One region of the Cytobacillus sp. Bac17 genome, then DNA from elsewhere that is predicted to be linked to it. Evidence: riboswitches for the same ligand, from Rfam matches in the RefSeq annotation. Region 1 holds a riboswitch; each other region holds the start of a gene.
What was found. Region 1 has a riboswitch for cyclic di-GMP ahead of NR125_RS23660 (hypothetical protein). Riboswitches for the same ligand answer to the same signal wherever they lie in the genome.
Positions count from the first base shown of each region.

Region 1 (3,158 bases):
ATCCACCAGGACATAGGTACAGGTTTTCTTGTCCTGCTGTTCCCAAAACTGTTTATAACAAACAAAAAAGGAATTCCTATTCGGGAATTCCTTTTTTTATTTATTCTTTGTCCGAACCCCCGCCAAAAGTTTCGGGAATCATCGTGAAGCCTTCAATCACAGTATCTTCTTCCACTTCGATCATCAGATAGCGCTTGCCGTCAAAATGGACTTGTTTTACATATCGAAGATCTTGCGGGCAGATGGATATGTTGGCTGCCTTCGTGCTGATTTTTATTGATTTTGAATTAAATTTGGGCAGGACGCTGGTTGCCTTTATTTCATATTTGTCATCATCGATGATTTTTTGATAAGCGGATTGGACCTTTTCTGAATTAATATCTTCGAGACCACTCACTTTTAAAACGCGTTCTACGTCTTTGGAATCCAGCTTCGGCGGTTCATCCTCTTCGTTTTCCACGATCATACGGTTAATCTCTTCATATACGCTGGAAAGGGTTGCTGTGCTTAGCTGATCTCCTGTTACGTCTTTAATAATTTCCTCAAAAACGATTTTATCATCCTGCGCCGTCATCGTTTCTTCCCCGTTTAAAACGTCCACTATGAACTGGTAGTCGGGCTCATGTACCTTGCCTGCTGAATACAAGACGTGATTGACATCAGCTGCATGATCGGTAAAGCAAGGAAATAGAAACCCTGAAATGGGAGCCTTGAGGTTGATAATCGGATCAACGGTAAAATGATATTTAAATTCCTTTTCTACATAGTCAAAAAGCAATTCTTTCTTCGGTTCTTGAGTGTTATTTATGCTGCAGAGAATAAAGGGATGAGAATAAACGGCATCCCGTTCACTTTCCTCGGCTTCTGCGTTGCGGCGTTTCATTGGCTTAAGATACTCCCCGCGAATGAATGTAACGACAATATCCTTTTCATATTGCCGGATTCCCAGCATTTTGCCGACTATCTGAAGCATTTGATCCATCCAGCCTTCAGCATCACTGCTTAGCAATCCCTGATGCAGGATGAGTTGACTGCTGTTTTCGGCATCCCTCTGAAACTTTAATTCAAAGAGCTTTTCATCCAATTGGCCGCCAAGCAGCTTTTTGAAGTTATCCATAAATAGCTCCTGCTGATCCTGGTCCAGCATTTCAAAGGGCTGGCTTTCATAATGATAAATCTCACTTGATTCCTTCATAATATAGACATTAAAAATATCTGAGATCTTTAGTAAGTCATTATTTAATTTAAATTGTTTCCGAATCTGTGCGATGTCTTTTTTGTTCACAGTTAAATCCACTCCTAAGCTGCCCAATATGCATATTTACTAGAATAACAAAATACATCAGCTCTATAAATTATTTATCTCTTTTATTTTCGCTTTTTTGAAAAGGGATACGTTAATTAAATTTGGCTGGAGATTTGAGAAGCATGAAGTTGATTTTTACCGGCCGAGTTTGCGCTGGCGAGGTGAATGTAGAATGCTGATATTTTGTTAACATAAAGGTATTTAATTGAGGCCTCTCATAAGTTGACTAAACTTATGGGAAGCCTTTTTTATTTCTTTAACATGGAGACATACTCTTCCAAATAAAATTGGATGCAGAAATAAAAATTACAAGTATCGACAAAAAATGGCAAGTTCTTTATAATAGTATAGTAAAATATAATCGTGAAATTAGTCCTATATTTAATAAAATTGAAAAGGCAAACTTATCGAAAGGTAAGGACGCAAAGCTACGAGTCTAAAATCCTCCAGGGTAATGACAGTCGGGTTGCCAAGGATAATAAAGAACGTTTATTTGGCTATCCCTGTCTATTTGGGGATAGTCTTTTTTTTGGACACCTTTTAAATAGCTGCAAAAATGATGGAGAATACAGGCAAAGGAGATCAGCGATGATAGTTGTAGATAAGAAAAAATACAAAATGGCCATTAATGAGGCCGCAAAGGAAGTTCATGTACAGGTTCATGGGTTAATGAGAGAGGAGGATGCGGAAGGTTATATGATAGATTTACAGGATACGATTAGTAAGGTATCAAGGCAAAGTTATACATTTGTTGTAGACGGGACCCATCAAACCCCTGTCCCATCAAAGGTGGTTCCACAGCTTGAACAGACAATGCAATTTTATTCTTCATTGGGATTTAAGGATATTCTTGTAGTAAAACCGTCATCTAAAATTGCGCAGGTGCAAATCAGGAATGCACTTGAGAGAATTGAGTTCTCAGGTACGTTTGTTGATAAAGTGCCTCATGGCATCTAATGTTCGTGACAATGAATAGGGGATCATTATTTTACATTTGAAAGGGAGTAAAGAAGTGCAAACAACACTAGAGCTATATACCTACGAAATTATAAAGAAGGATCAGCCAGAATTAATTGTGAAAGCAGCTGATTGTCTGGCTCGAACATTCATAGGAGTGGAGGTTGCAGGGAAATGGGTTCAGGAGCCAATGGTAGGTCAATTGAATATAGGCTATGAGGATTTCTATCAGTTTACCAAGGATTATTTAGACTCTACGATTGAACAGGGATATTGCGCAGTTGCACAGGATGCTAATCATAAAGTTGTCGGTGTACTTGCGGGAGATACAAATGCACCTGAGATAATCGGAGAAGACATATTTGAAGGTTCTTTTTATGATATGAATGTAATTCTGCGTGTTTTGGAAGATGTCGATAAACGTTTCATGGAAGATTATAAAAAACAGAATGGACATGAAATCAAGGATGGAGAACTATTACACCTTTTCATGTTAGGCGTAATAGCTGAACATAATCGTCATGAAATTATTCAGCAGCTAGGAAATAGATTAATCGCAAAAGCATCATCCCAAGGATTAAAGGCTGTTTTAGGTGAAGCAACCAACCCTAAATCAATACGGGTCATGGAAAAATATCATAATATGAAAAAATATAAAGATACAGAAGGAAATTATATTGTCCATAAATATCAGGATAATAATAAGCTGAGTGGTATTCCTGCAAATGTAGCAGATGGAACATATATCCTAATAAAAGAGCTTTAAATAACATATAAAGTCTAATTCAATTAAATAGATGTTAGGGGATTTATTATAATGGAAGCGATTATGCTAGGCATCATTATTATTTTAATGGGAGTATCGGTGTTTTTTGCCTATCGATACTTTTCATTA
Region 1 is NZ_JALJRC010000029.1:9,992-13,149, forward strand. Features, by position in the region: gene NR125_RS23655 (DUF4317 domain-containing protein) at 101-1,285, opposite strand; cyclic di-GMP riboswitch class I at 1,694-1,780, shown strand; gene NR125_RS23660 (hypothetical protein) at 1,895-2,263, shown strand; gene NR125_RS23665 (hypothetical protein) at 2,319-3,029, shown strand; gene NR125_RS23670 (methyl-accepting chemotaxis protein) at 3,081-3,158, shown strand, end outside.

Region 2 (3,158 bases), on a different contig from region 1:
AAACATAAACGGCTACTTTTTCGAAGTAGGTAACCTCAAACCCGGTGACTGGATGCCACGCGATATAACCATCCTAAACCAGGGAAAACAGGATTTCAGATACACAGCGCAAATTGGAAAGAAAAAATCCGTAAAAGGTCTTTTTGAAGAACTTGACCTTCTGGTTAAAAAAGATTCAGATATTCTATTTGATGGAAAGTTAAAGGACTTTGAGGGTTTTACTCCAAGAAAGCTGGCAAAGGGCAGCTCTGAACAGTTATTCTTTCAAGTTTCAATGCCTTATGAACTAGGAAATGCCTTTCAGGAATCTTCTGCTGAGGTAGAGATAATATTTCTTGCTGAGGCATTAACTGATCCAACTGACCCTCCAGGAGATGGAGACCCACCAGATGACGGAGATCCCCCAGATGACGGAGACCCGCCAGATGACGGAGATCCCCCAGGTGACGGAGATCCCCCAGGTGACGGAGACCCGCCAGATGACGGAGATCCCCCAGGTGACGGAGACCCGCCAGATGACGGAGATCCCCCAGGAGATGGAGACCCGCCAGGAGATGGAGATTCCCCAGTTGACGGAGATCCCCCAGGAGATGGAGATTCCCCAGGTGTAGAAGAACCTTCAGATGAAACTGCAGACGAAGGAGCAAAACCTCACAATCCTAAAGACAATATTGTAATAAATCCTGAAATGACCGAAAATCTTTTGCCAAACACTGCTACCAATACCTATAACCTTATGTTAATCGGTGGATTATCATTGGGTGCTGGAAGTGTATTAATACTTGTTTTTTATAGAAGGATAAGAAGTGAACGTTAGACAAGGCCAGGAGAATGACAACTTCTTGGCCTTAATTTTTATTATTACAAATAATACTCACCTTAGCAAAAAAGTGGGGATCACATGAAAAAGATGCTAAACTATCTTGCTTTATTAAATTTACTGGACGGATTTATTACTGCTCTAGGACTCCATTTTAATGTTATAGAAGAAAGCAATCCGCTAATGCGTGATCTTTATGACCTGCATCCTTTTATTTTCCTTTTTCTTAAAATCACTTTTTCAGGATTACTGATCATTTTGTCAATATTTATCTCTGCAGAATCGAGAATAAAGCTTCTGGCAGCAGGAGCTTCAATTGTGTATTCAATCGTATGCTTGCAGCACTCTGTTTGGATTTTCTCCTTAATTGTTAACAGAATTCATTAAAATCTAAATAGGAAATATATTATCAATATAAATCTGTTCAGGCGGTGTCCCATGTACCAAAAAAACTGCAATACATGCCATAAACCATCTTTCAGCAGCAGTGAAACAGAAGAGTGGCTGTGCCCGGTATGCGGAAATGATTTGACGAATGAAATGTTCCTGGACGCAATGACACGGGAACCAGTCCATATTATCTATAGGAAAAAGAAACTTTCACTGACATATTCCCTGCAGCAAGTAAATAAGAATTATAGAAAAAGAATCGGCCATTCTTACTACTCGACAAAGCGGACAATGAATGAATCATAAGGATTATCGGAGTTTATAAAGATAATTGTCGAAGAAAGAATTAATTTAATATTAAAATAATTAACTGAAAATACAAAATCTGACAACGTTAGCAATACGGCCATAGTAGAATACATTTATGGTAAAAATTTCTTTGAGCCGATAGGCGCAGAAAAAGGCAAACTCATTGAAAGATGAGGACGCAAAGTCACGGGTCTAAGGTATTGGATGATACTACGATGGCTGGGTTGCCTGGAATACGATACGTATCCTGGGGGGAAGAATTTTGACGGAGCAAAATGTAAAGGTCGAAGAAATTGATTTGGAGTGGCTGCAGTTAATTATGGAAGCAAAGAACTTAGGCCTGCAAAAGGAAGAAATTAGAGAGTTTTTACATAATAACAGAGCCAAAGAGCTTTTGATCGAAGCTTAATATCCGGTAGGTATTGCTAAGTATTTCTGTTAGAGGTATCTCTATATGGAAATGCTTTTTATTTTGCCAAAAAAATAAGCCTGTACATTCAGGCTCATTGCATCTATGATTTTTGTCCGCTTCTCCACTTATTAAAATCCAAAAACTCCCGAAATTGCTCCTTAGAAACACCAGACTCCATCGCTTCCTTTACAATTTTCATCCATTCTGAATCGAGGTCTTCCTTGTTGATCTGCTCATGGATCAGATGGTCCACGGGAACATTCAGAACACCTGCGATTTTCTCAAGAAATTGAATCGATGGATTAGTTTGCAGGTTGCGCTCAAGCGAGCTTAAATATGATTTTGCCACACCGGCCTGGTCCGCAAGCTCGGATAAGGACATTTTCTTGTCCTGGCGAAGTTTTTTTACACGATCACCGATCATCGTATACCACACACCTTATTTTGTATGTAATAGGATTATATCATATATCTAGTTCCATATTAAGAACGATTTGTTCAATATTATTACCATCATACCACAGTGTCAACCGATTTAAATAGTTAGTTATCTGTGTTTTATAAAAATAAATCTTTTGTCGCTCGCAAAAAGTAATGCTCCGCGTCAGAGGACGGGAGCATTTTGGTTTTCAATAATGTGAATAATTTGTTGTGCAGCTGCTTCCACATCATCCGCATTTACGTGGTGGAATTGGCCTTCATAGTCATGCTGTTTAAAAGCATAGCGCGGATCGTAATAGTGTTCTAATAAAAGCTTGATAAATAGCTCGTAGTTTTCTGCTTCAGCTGATTCATCCAGCTGCTCGCGGATTTCAGTATCTTTCAGACGTTTTTTAATAAACACAAGGCTTTCATCCACTTTCGGCTTGAACCATTCTTCTCTTTGATAAGGTTCCACATAGTCACGGAGGATACGCTGCACACGGGACTCCATGCTTGCAAACATATCAATATGAATACCAGTTTTTTTGGTATCAAGAAGCTCGTCCGGCTGAACAGCCTTTCCTATTCGCTTGCTTTCAGCTTCCATAATAATATAAGGGGAACCTTTAACCTCAGAAAGGGCTTGATACAATAGTGCATCAAATGTTTTCTGGGTACTGCCGTCTCCCATGCCAAAGGATCCGAAGATTGAACCGCGATGTCCTGCCATTTCTTCAAGGTCAATAACAGGATATCCTTTTTCGCTTAATACCTTCAGCACATCCGTTTTCCCGACGCCGGTCA
Region 2 is NZ_JALJRC010000007.1:115,755-118,912, forward strand. Features, by position in the region: gene NR125_RS11500 (LPXTG cell wall anchor domain-containing protein) at 1-817, shown strand, start outside; gene NR125_RS11505 (DUF5658 family protein) at 902-1,207, shown strand; gene NR125_RS11510 (hypothetical protein) at 1,259-1,516, shown strand; cyclic di-GMP riboswitch class I at 1,663-1,751, shown strand; gene NR125_RS11515 (anti-repressor SinI family protein) at 1,782-1,928, shown strand; gene NR125_RS11520 (helix-turn-helix domain-containing protein) at 2,032-2,355, opposite strand; gene mnmH (tRNA 2-selenouridine(34) synthase MnmH) at 2,536-3,158, opposite strand, start outside.
Region 2: linked by a shared signal. The riboswitch ahead of NR125_RS11515 (anti-repressor SinI family protein) and the one ahead of NR125_RS23660 (hypothetical protein) in region 1 are both predicted to bind cyclic di-GMP.

Region 3 (3,158 bases), on a different contig from region 1:
ACTGGCAAAAAGGGACGGAAGAAATGGCCGCGCGTTTTAGCGCTGGTTTTTATCTTAATGATAGTAAGTGCATGTGCGTACGCATTTTATGTATATAACTCTCTGACTTCTGCAGTTGATACGATGCAGGAGCCCATTCAGCGGGAGAAATCCGAGAAGCGTGAAGAAACGATCACCTTAAAAGAAAGAGAGCCGTTTTCGGTCCTAATGCTTGGAGTGGACGAGCGCCAGGGAGACAAAGGCCGATCGGACACGATGATTGTGCTGACTGTTAATCCTGACCTGAAATCAGTAAAAATGCTGAGCATCCCCAGAGATACCCGGACCGACATTATCGGGCATGGGACAGAAGATAAAATAAACCATGCCTATGCTTTTGGCGATGTCGAGATGGCCATCGATACAGTAGAAGATTTCTTAGATATCCCTATTGATTACTACATTAAAATGAATATGGCCGGCTTCAAGGATATTGTGGATGCTGTCAATGGGATAGATGTAACAAACGAAACAGACTTTAACATGGGGAAGTTCCATTTTAACGAGGGAAGCATTCACCTTAACGGAAGCGAAGCATTATCTTATGTGCGGATGAGAAAGAATGACCCGAATGGTGATTTTGGCCGCCAGCAAAGACAGCGGCAGGTAATCCAGGGTGTTATTAACAAAGGGGCGAGCTTTAGCTCCCTGACTCGTTTTGATGACATTTTTGCAGCGCTGGGCAAGAACGTCAAAACTGATATTACCTTTAATGAAATGATGGACATTCAAAAAAATTATAAAGACACAAGAAATAACATTCAGCAGCTGACTATAGAAGGCGATGGCCAGTATTTCGGAGACATCTGGTATCTGATTGTGCCTGATGAAGAAAGGCAGCGGGTTCAAGGTGAGCTGAAGGATCATTTAGGATTACCCCAATAAATAATAAACAGTGCATTCCTGATGGAGATGCACTGTTTTTTTATTGAAAACATGCAGGGAGGGATTGTTCTGCAGAAGCTTTCAGGAAGATAAAACTGGAGCGTTAGAAGTAAACTTAATTACACAGCGGCTGCGTTTCCCCTTGTCATCTTGCCGTATGCTTCAGAAAGGTTCTTCAGGCATTCCTGCCTTAATCTTTCATGACAAGAGAAGTCATATAGCAATTCATTTTCAAGTTTAGATGCAATCGTTTTCAGATTTTTAAGTTTAGGCTCTTTTAAGCGATTATTTGTCAGATAAGCTTTAATCTCCTTTTCAAAGTATTCCACCGTTCCAAATTGTACACTCAATAAATTCTCCTCCTATTATTAGATTTTTCAGTCATTAATTCGTTTCCCTATCTAAACATTAACAAACCTCTAAACCGCAAAGAGGCCTGCCAAAAGGCAGACCTGATGTCTGGTTACAATGAGTTTGAGTTCTAATTATAGCTCCCAATTACACCTGCAACCCGACTATCATAGTCTATGACCTTAGACTCGTGGCTTTGCGTCCTTACTTTTCAATAAGTTTGCCGATTATCCAGTTTTATTACTATTATATTAAGACTTTTATGCTAGTAAATTCAATAATTTTTGTTAAATTCTATTAATAATAGTTCTTAAGTCTTATTAACTTCTGAAAGACTCCTTATTTAATTACACCTTATTTAGTTTCTTATTTACAGGTCCTCCTCTTTCTCTTCTATTTGCAGCTTTTAGACAGAAAAAAAAAGAATACAAACGAGATTCGTCTGTACCTTTTAAAAACATATAACTATTTCAGCATAATATTCTATATCTGCTTATAATTTCCTGGAGCCTCCAACCCTTATTACCTGTTAATTCCGCTATGTTTTTTATCCGCCAAAAGGTTCAGTCTTTATTATTTTAATAAATTTATGCTTGTAATAATGATTGGCATGGCGAATACATCGATAAGGAACGCGCCAACAATTGGCACAATTAGAAAGGCTTTTGGGGATGGGCCAAAGCGTTCAGTAATGGCCCCCATATTGGCCATTGCATTGGGAGTGGCTCCAAGGCCATGACCAGTGAAGCCTCCCACCATAACAGCAGCATCATAATCTTTACCAAGTAACCTAAATAGAACAAATACTCCTGCAGCCACAATGAATACAACTTGAATCAAAACAATCATTAACATCGGAAGTGCCAAACCCGCCACTTCCCAAAGCTTAATACTCATTAATGCCATGGAAAGGAAAATGCCAAGAGTTACATCACCAATTAAGCTAATACTCTTCATATCCACAATACTTTTATTAAAGCTATCCAGAATGTTTCTGACTATAACTGCTACAAACATTGCTCCAACATAGCTGGGGAGTACAAAGCCTGTAACGCTGGAGAATAGCTCACCTAAATAGGAACCGGCAGCCATACAAAAAGTTATGATTAAGATCTGGACCATAAATTTTTGGGAATTGAATTCAAAGGCAGATTTCCCCTTTACGTCTTCATTAGCCGCTGCCACCTCTACCGATGCATCAGCTTCAGATGGATTCAAATTGTACTTCGTAATAAGATATTTAACTGTAGGTCCTCCGACTAAACCTCCAGCAATTAACCCAAATGTAGCTGCTGCAAGGCCCACTGAAAGTGCAGAGTCTACTCCTAATTCCTCAATTGTTCCGCCAAATGCAGTGGCAGCTCCATGCCCCCCTTCCATGGACACAGCACCAACCATTACCCCTAATAAAGGGTCAAGCCCTAAAACACTGGCCAGAGAAATTCCAATAATGCTCTGGCATAATGCCAATACTCCACACGCAAGCCAATATATTACCAGCAGTTTCCCGCCGAGCTTTACCAATTGAAAGCTCGCTCCCAGCCCGACCGTCGTGAAGAATGCCAGCATGAATAAACCTTGCAGTGAAGTATCCAATGTTATTGTTATAAGTCCTGTCTGTTTTAATATTGTTACTAGAATAGCAAATAACAAGCCGCCAACCACTGGTGCAGGAATGCAAAATCGTTTTAAAAATGAAACTTTATTAACCAGGAATCCTCCACCTATGAGTAGAGCAACCGCCAAAAAGATGGTGGTAACATTATTTAATGCCAAGTCCATATTGTACCCCCTAGATTATTTATTAAAATTCATAAGTCCTTCCTTTATGAAATGTGCTGCTAATGCAATTGTTTTATTGTCATTATCAAAATCAGGATTAA
Region 3 is NZ_JALJRC010000015.1:49,024-52,181, forward strand. Features, by position in the region: gene tagU (polyisoprenyl-teichoic acid--peptidoglycan teichoic acid transferase TagU) at 1-924, shown strand, start outside; gene NR125_RS17295 (hypothetical protein) at 1,044-1,274, opposite strand; cyclic di-GMP riboswitch class I at 1,427-1,510, opposite strand; gene gltS (sodium/glutamate symporter) at 1,849-3,057, opposite strand; gene hutG (formimidoylglutamase) at 3,073-3,158, opposite strand, start outside.
Region 3: linked by a shared signal. The riboswitch ahead of NR125_RS17295 (hypothetical protein) and the one ahead of NR125_RS23660 (hypothetical protein) in region 1 are both predicted to bind cyclic di-GMP.